DNA from 2 places in the Rhizobium sp. WW_1 genome. Region 2 is predicted to be linked to the other one. Evidence: riboswitches for the same ligand, from Rfam matches in the RefSeq annotation. Region 2 holds a riboswitch; the other holds the start of a gene.
The links. A riboswitch is a leader RNA that binds a small molecule or an ion and turns the genes downstream of it on or off. The one in region 2 is predicted to bind cobalamin.
Positions count from the first base shown of each region.

Region 1: it holds a riboswitch for cobalamin, as region 2 does, so the genes downstream of both, BJ928_RS07820 (ABC transporter substrate-binding protein) here and BJ928_RS16765 (aromatic ring-hydroxylating dioxygenase subunit alpha) in region 2, are expected to answer to the same signal.

Region 1 is NZ_RAIN01000002.1:77,620-81,028, forward strand. Features, by position in the region: gene BJ928_RS07815 (iron chelate uptake ABC transporter family permease subunit) at 1-265, opposite strand, end outside; gene BJ928_RS07820 (ABC transporter substrate-binding protein) at 269-1,285, opposite strand; cobalamin riboswitch at 1,449-1,703, opposite strand; gene BJ928_RS07825 (diguanylate cyclase) at 1,786-2,880, opposite strand; gene BJ928_RS07835 (hypothetical protein) at 3,349-3,409, shown strand, end outside.
Region 2 is NZ_RAIN01000005.1:214,756-218,164, forward strand. Features, by position in the region: gene BJ928_RS16755 (cobalamin-binding protein) at 1-474, opposite strand, end outside; gene BJ928_RS16760 (hypothetical protein) at 484-984, opposite strand; cobalamin riboswitch at 1,238-1,438, shown strand; gene BJ928_RS16765 (aromatic ring-hydroxylating dioxygenase subunit alpha) at 1,546-2,766, shown strand; gene BJ928_RS16770 (epoxyqueuosine reductase QueH) at 2,800-3,409, opposite strand, start outside.

The sequences.
Region 1 (3,409 bases), on a different contig from region 2:
CGCACAGCGCCAGCGACGCACCGGCGCTCGCCGCGACAAGCGCGCGGCTCAACCGATAATCCCAGACGATCCCCTGATGGATCCGGCTGAGTTCGAAGCCCGTGCCGAACAAGCGGTTCGACACGGCCTTCGCAGTGGTCGACAGCGGAATCGAGATCTCGCCGATCGACACGGCGAGACTGATCATGAAAGCGAGGAGGACGACCGCAGCCATGGCGAGCGCCCAAAGCGCCCACCATGGCCGACGTTCTGCAACGAGGCTCATATTTTACTGTGCCAGACCGAAGGACTTGATGCCCTTGGCCAGGATTTCGATACCGTCGATCGTCCGGATGGTCGGGTTCATCGACTGCGCATCCATCATGACGAAATGCTTGTTCTTGACGGCATCGAGCTGGCTGGTGACGGGATCTTTCTCAAGGAAGTCGACCTTGACCTTCGGGTCGTCGGCCGCGTAGCGGCGGCGATCCATGGTGGCGATGACGATCACGGCTGGATTGGCCTGTGCGATCGTCTCCCACCCTACCAGCGGCCATTCCTCTTCGGTCGTGACGACATTGCGAGCGCCGATCGTCTTCAGAATATAAGCCGGGGCGCTGTTCTTGCCGGCGATATAGGCATCGCCGCTGACTTCCTTGCTGGAGAACCAGAACACGATCGGCAGATCCTTCGCCTTGGCTCCGGCAATCGAGGCAACAGCATCCGCCTCGCGCTTCTTCAGGTCCGCGATCAAGGCATCGCCGCGATCCTTAACGTCGAAGATCTGAGCGAGTTCATCGATCTCCTGGTAGACCAGACCCATCGTGAACAGCTCCTTGCGCACGCCATCGCCGCCATCGGTATTGACCTTGGCGACGCAATCCGTTGGGGCGACGTAGGTATTGATTCCGAGCTCGGAAAACTGCTGGCGCTTGCCCACGGAGCCCTGTGTGCCGACATGCCATTCGAATTCGGCAGCCACGAGATCCGGCTCCTTGCCGACCACGGATTCGAAGCTCGGATCGTTGTCGGCAAGCCGGGGGATCTTGGCATTGGCTTCGGCATATTGCGGCAGAACCGGGCCGACCCACACGGCCGTTCCCGCAATCTTGTCGGCAAGGCCGAGCGAAAAGAGGATTTCGGTCATACCCTGGCCGATCGAAACGATCTTGGCCGGCGCTTTCTGGAAGGTGACCTTCTCGCCGCAATTATTGATCGTGAGGGGATATTGGGTCGCGGCGAAGCCGGACGCGGCAAACCCGGTCAGCCCGAGTGCAAATGTAATGGTCGTCAAAAAATGGCGCATGAAAGATCTCGATAGGACAAGGAAACTGGGCGGTGTCAGCACAATCGCGCTCAGGCAGGTCGCCGCCGGTTGCGAAGATCCCAATCAAGGCCGAAAAAGCTCGGATAATGTCGAAGGCGCAGGTCAATCATTCTCTGTCCTTTCCGAGCATCCCCGCCCGGCTGATTGGATCGTGATCGACGGCAGGTCTCCTGGCTCGCGGATATCTGACGATCATCTGCCTTCCCGCAAGCTTGGCTGCAGTGGCATGGCTCAAAGCCTCTGGAGCGAGCCGGAAAAGGTCACCCCGGGATGATCGGCAATCCGCTTACAGTTGCGGGGGCAGCCACGGTCTAGGTCCCTCTTGGGTCGCCCTCACCGTGTTCCCTATTAATCCCCGCGGAGTCTTCCTTGGGGAACCGTCGCGTCCAGTTATTCCGGACGGACCCTTCCCGTCAAGAACGCATGGATAGTAAAGAGGAAGGGGCACATCATGCTCATTGCCAACGGCCCCAGCAATGCTAAGCCGCCTCGGCCTGCTCCACACGATTTCTTCCGCCCGCCTTCGCCCGGTAAAGCGCCTTGTCGGCGGCTTCGAGCACATGCTTGAAATCCGTGGTCGGCTCGAGCGAGCAAGCAATGCCGATGCTGACGGTGACATGGACGGCGTCCTGATCGAACATCAGCATCGTCGTCTCGATATCGCTGCGAATTTTCTCCGCAACGGCGGCGGCCGCCCTCATGTCGGTGTTCGGCAACAGGACGACGATCTCTTCGCCGCCATAGCGGGCCGCGATATCGGTTTTGCGCACGGTTTGCCGGATGACATCCGCCACCCGCGCCAGAACGGTGTCGCCGAAGGAATGGCCCCAATTGTCGTTGATTTTCTTGAAGTGATCGATATCGAGCATGATGATCGAGAAGGGAATGCGCCGCACACCGGCTTCCTTGCTGCATCGATCGCCTTCGCGCTGCAGCACCCGGCGGTTGGGAAGCCTCGTCAGCGGATCGAGGGTGGCTTCATTCTCCAGCGCGCGCTGGATGCCGATGCGATATTGCTCCCGCTGCAGCAGATCCGACAGCAGCATGACGCCAAGAATATTGACGATCGTCACCGGGAGCGCGGCCGAAAGGAGAAGCGCGCGCGCAACCACCCACGGCAGAAAGAGGAGAACCACGAGCGACGTGCAGGTCGCCAGGCCGAACAGGGCCGATCGTTTCCATCCCGTGCCGGTCCATTGCCGCGGCAACAGGCTGAGCGCATAGCCGGCGGCCGCGACGATCGCGATACCGGCAACACCGCCCATGGCGCCCATCCCGCCGACCATGAAGCGAAACAGGGCCATCATCGCGGCGGCCACGATCGTTCCCAGCAGGCCGCCGTAGATCGGTATGAGGACAAGCAGGATCGAGCGGCCATCCTGAATGACGCCTGGCATCCACTGTATGGGATCGCCCATCGACAGGATACCGACCAGCCCGAACAACAGCCCGACGGCAGCCGATTTCAAAGCGCCGCGCTCGACGATGCGGATCACCCAGGAATAGGCATAGACAATGATCGCCACCTGGCCGAGGACGCGAATGAGCGAGACCAAATGTGTTTCAATTTCCATTGCTATTCCCAGTCCTCGCGACTAGCCGTAACGAATGACCGGTATCGGCATAGTCGAAGTCGATGCCGGATACCATGCGATCTCCGTAAAATGGTTTACCAAGCCTCTCGCTGATTGGCGGCCTGGCGATGGTGTTCGGACGGGAATTGTGGGCGGAGGTCATCGTCGCAATCGAACTTCTGAAGCAATGCGTCTCAATATGGCTGTCTCCGGATTCTGTCATGCGAGCCAGGCGATATCGGGCGCGGCCGATAGATCCGAATGGTCAACGCTATCTGGCGCCGCGCGCCTGGCGATCAAGAGCTGCCGGTCAATTTGGCATTCCGCTGGGCGTTTCGACGCTGTCGGTGCTGCGCTGTCATCGATGTCCGCAAACTTTGCGGCGGCACGAATTGACGCATTGCGCTTGTAATGAGCCTGTCCTATGACTGCAACCTTATCCGCGGGATGCGGGTGGTGGGGACAAGAATGCGGAAGACAATTTCGCGTACATGGCAGTGGAGTGCGCGCATCGTCTGCGCCATGGCGC
Region 2 (3,409 bases):
CCAGCCTATCCCGCAGATCATGGGATCGTCCCATTCCTCGAAATAAACTCTCACGGGTTGCCTCGTGGTTGATTGGGCCCGCAGGGTTTCAAGGCGAGCCTGATAGAATGCAACCAGGGTTTCACCCTTGTGGCTGGCTCCGACAAGGGCGCTGACGGTTCTGATCATTGCAAGAATTCCGGCGATGTCACGCTGATTGAACGCATGCACCGCAATTCCATGGCGGACGAGGTCTGCGACGATCGGCGCCTGCAGATCCGAGAACGTCAGAACGAGATCGGGCTCCAGCGCCAGTATCTTGTCGATATCGGCCGATGTGAAGGCGGAGACCCGCGGCTTTTCGCGTCGAACCTGGGGCGGCCGCACCGCATAGCCGGAAACGCCGACGATCCTCTCCTGCTCACCGAGCAGATAGAGGACCTCGACCGTTTCTTCCGTCAGACAGACGATTCTATTTGGAGGAAATGCTCTCACGATCTTCGATCAAAGGGTGCGAGGTGGCGTCGCTTTTCCGGCCGGCTCGAGAAAGCCCGCCGAACGAATGACCGCATAGATTGCCATCAGCCCTGCGAAGGCCACGATATTGTCGCGGAGAATCTGAGCGATGACCGCCAAGGAGAATGCATCATCTCCGGAAGGCAGCATCAGTGTGGCGATGAACAACACGATTTCGTAGGCGCAGAAGCCGACCAGCAGCGCGACGAGGGCTGTCACGACGGGTCCAAACTTGAGACGCGCAAGCGCAAAATCCGTCGCCAATGCCGTGCCCGCCGCCAGGCCGATCACTCCGCCCCAGGCAAAACTGTCCCATTCGCGGGGATAACCGAGCAGCAGGTATCCGACCGCCTGATTGCCGAGCCACGTGGCGGCGACAACGGCAATTCCATCGCGTCGCTTCAGCGTCACCGATGCGATGGCGGCGATCGCCGCGAATGGCGTTGCACAGGCCAGAACATAGGAAAAGGCCAGGCCGCATGCCGACACTAAAGCGATCCAGGCTACTCTGGCGTCTTTGCCCGCAATTTCCAATGAGGGTCGGCTATGCGAGGGCATCGTCTCAACTCCAATCTATCTTTGAAAAATAACATCGAACGATTGGTTTTCAAAACGCCGTCATTGGTCGTCCGACTGAAGGCGTCGGCCTAGCGACACATCGTCGTGAAAATAAAGGTCTGATCTGTTCAGAATGCGATGGACGGACGTCGTTTTTCGAAGGAGACGCCGGCAATGCGGCGTGTTTAAATATGCTGTCCTTGGTGCCGCTTCGAATCGAAGTGGATAATTGGGAAGCCGGTCGAAATCCGGCGCTGCCCCCGCAACGGTAGCGAAGCCTAATGCCGACGACGGCCACTGGATCAATTGATCTGGGAAGGTGTCGGCAAGCCCCTGACGGGGCGGCTTCGGAGCCCGGAAACCAGCCTTGGTCACATGAATGACTTGACTGACTGCGGAGGGCATTCAGGAAGCTGATTGGCGTATTGGCTGCCGGGCCAATCGAGATCGATCTTCCGCCTTTTCAGTCAGTGCTCAAACCGGGAGCATCTGATGACGGATTTTTACAGCGACGTGCTGCGCAAACTGCAAAACAGGCGCGATGGCTATAGCCTGGAACAGGCTTTCTACACCGATCCGGAACTGTACAGGCTCGACCTCGAGCATATTTGGTACAAGGATTGGCTTTTCGTCGGACACGATTGCGAGGTTCCGAGAGCCGGCAACTACTTCACGCTGCAGGTCGGCGACTATCCGATCGTCATCACGCGGGATCGGCAAGGCGTAATTCGCGCCCTGCATAATTCCTGCCGACACCGCGGATCGCGCGTCTGCACGCAGCCCAAGGGATCATCGGCCAAGCTTGTCTGTCCCTATCATCAATGGACCTACGAACTGGACGGCTCGCTGCTGTTCGCACGGCAGATGGGCGAGGATTTCGACAAGTCGGCAAATGGCCTCAAGCCGGTCCATTGCGAGACCGTCGGCGGCTATATTTTCGTAAGCCTCGCCGATGAGCCGCTCGATTTTGGTCCGATGCGCGAGATGGTCGCAAGCTATCTTGCTCCGCATAATCTCAAGGACACGAAGGTCGCCTTCGAAAGCACGATCATCGAAAAGGGCAATTGGAAACTGGTCTGGGAGAACAATCGCGAATGCTATCATTGCGCGGCCAATCACCCGGAACTGTGCCGGACCTATCCGGAGGCTCCGACCGCAACCGGGGTCCAGGGTGCAAAGGATGATCCCGTCATCGCCGAACATTGGGCACGCTGCGAGGCCTCCGGCCTGCCGAGCGAATTCAAGATTTCTTCGACCGGCCAGTTCCGCGTGGCGCGCATGCCGCTGATCGAGGACGCGGAAAGCTATACCATGTCAGGCAAGCGGGCCGTGAAGCACCAACTCTCCGACGATGTCAGCCAGAGCCACATCGGTACGCTGCTGCTTTTCCATTATCCAAGCACCTGGAACCATGTGCTGGTCGATCATGCCATTACGTTCCGCGTCCTGCCGCTGGGCCCGGAATCAACGCAGGTCACGACAAAATGGCTGGTTCACAAGGATGCCGTCGAAGGCGTCGACTATAACATCGACGAACTGACGCATGTCTGGAACGAAACCAACGATCAGGACCGCCGGATCGTCGAGGAGAATGCGTTTGGCATCCGCTCTCCAGCCTATGAGCCGGGACCATATTCGGTCGAGCATGAAGGCGGTGTAATGCAGTTCGTCGAATGGTATGCGAACTTCATGCGCGATCGCAGGCAGTTTTGAACGACGGGAAATCGAGTGGGCCGGCGCAATACCCTAGCTCGCCGTGTCGTCCTTGCCGTAATAGAGCTTGCCGAGCTCGATCGGTTCGCGTCCCTGGCTGCGGCGGTGCATGTTCGAGTCGCGCAGCGAATAGACGCAGCCGCAATATTCCTGCTGGTAGAACTGCTCCCGCTTGCTGATCTCGATCATGCGGGCGGAACCGCCGCCTTTACGCCAGTTGAAATCCCAATAGCTGAGGCCGTCATAAGGAGCGACTGCCCGCTCGCCGCAATCATTGATCTGCGCCATGTTTTTCCAGCGCGAGATCCCAAGCGAACTGGTCATCACCGGAAAACCGTTCTCGTGTGCATAGAGCGCTGTCCGTTCGAAGCGCATGTCGAAACACATCGTGCAGCGAACGCCGCGCTCAGGCTCCCATTCCATTCCCTTCGCCCGGGCAAACCAGTTGTCCTTGTCATAGTCGGCGTCGACAAAGGGCACATCGTTCTTTTCCGCGAAGCGAACATTCTCCTCTTTGCGCAAGAGGTATTCACGCTCCGGATGGATGTTCGGATTGTAGAAGAAGATGGTGTAGTCGATGCCCGAGGCCGACATTGCCTCCATCACTTCCCCCGAACACGGCGCACAACAGGAATGCAGCAGC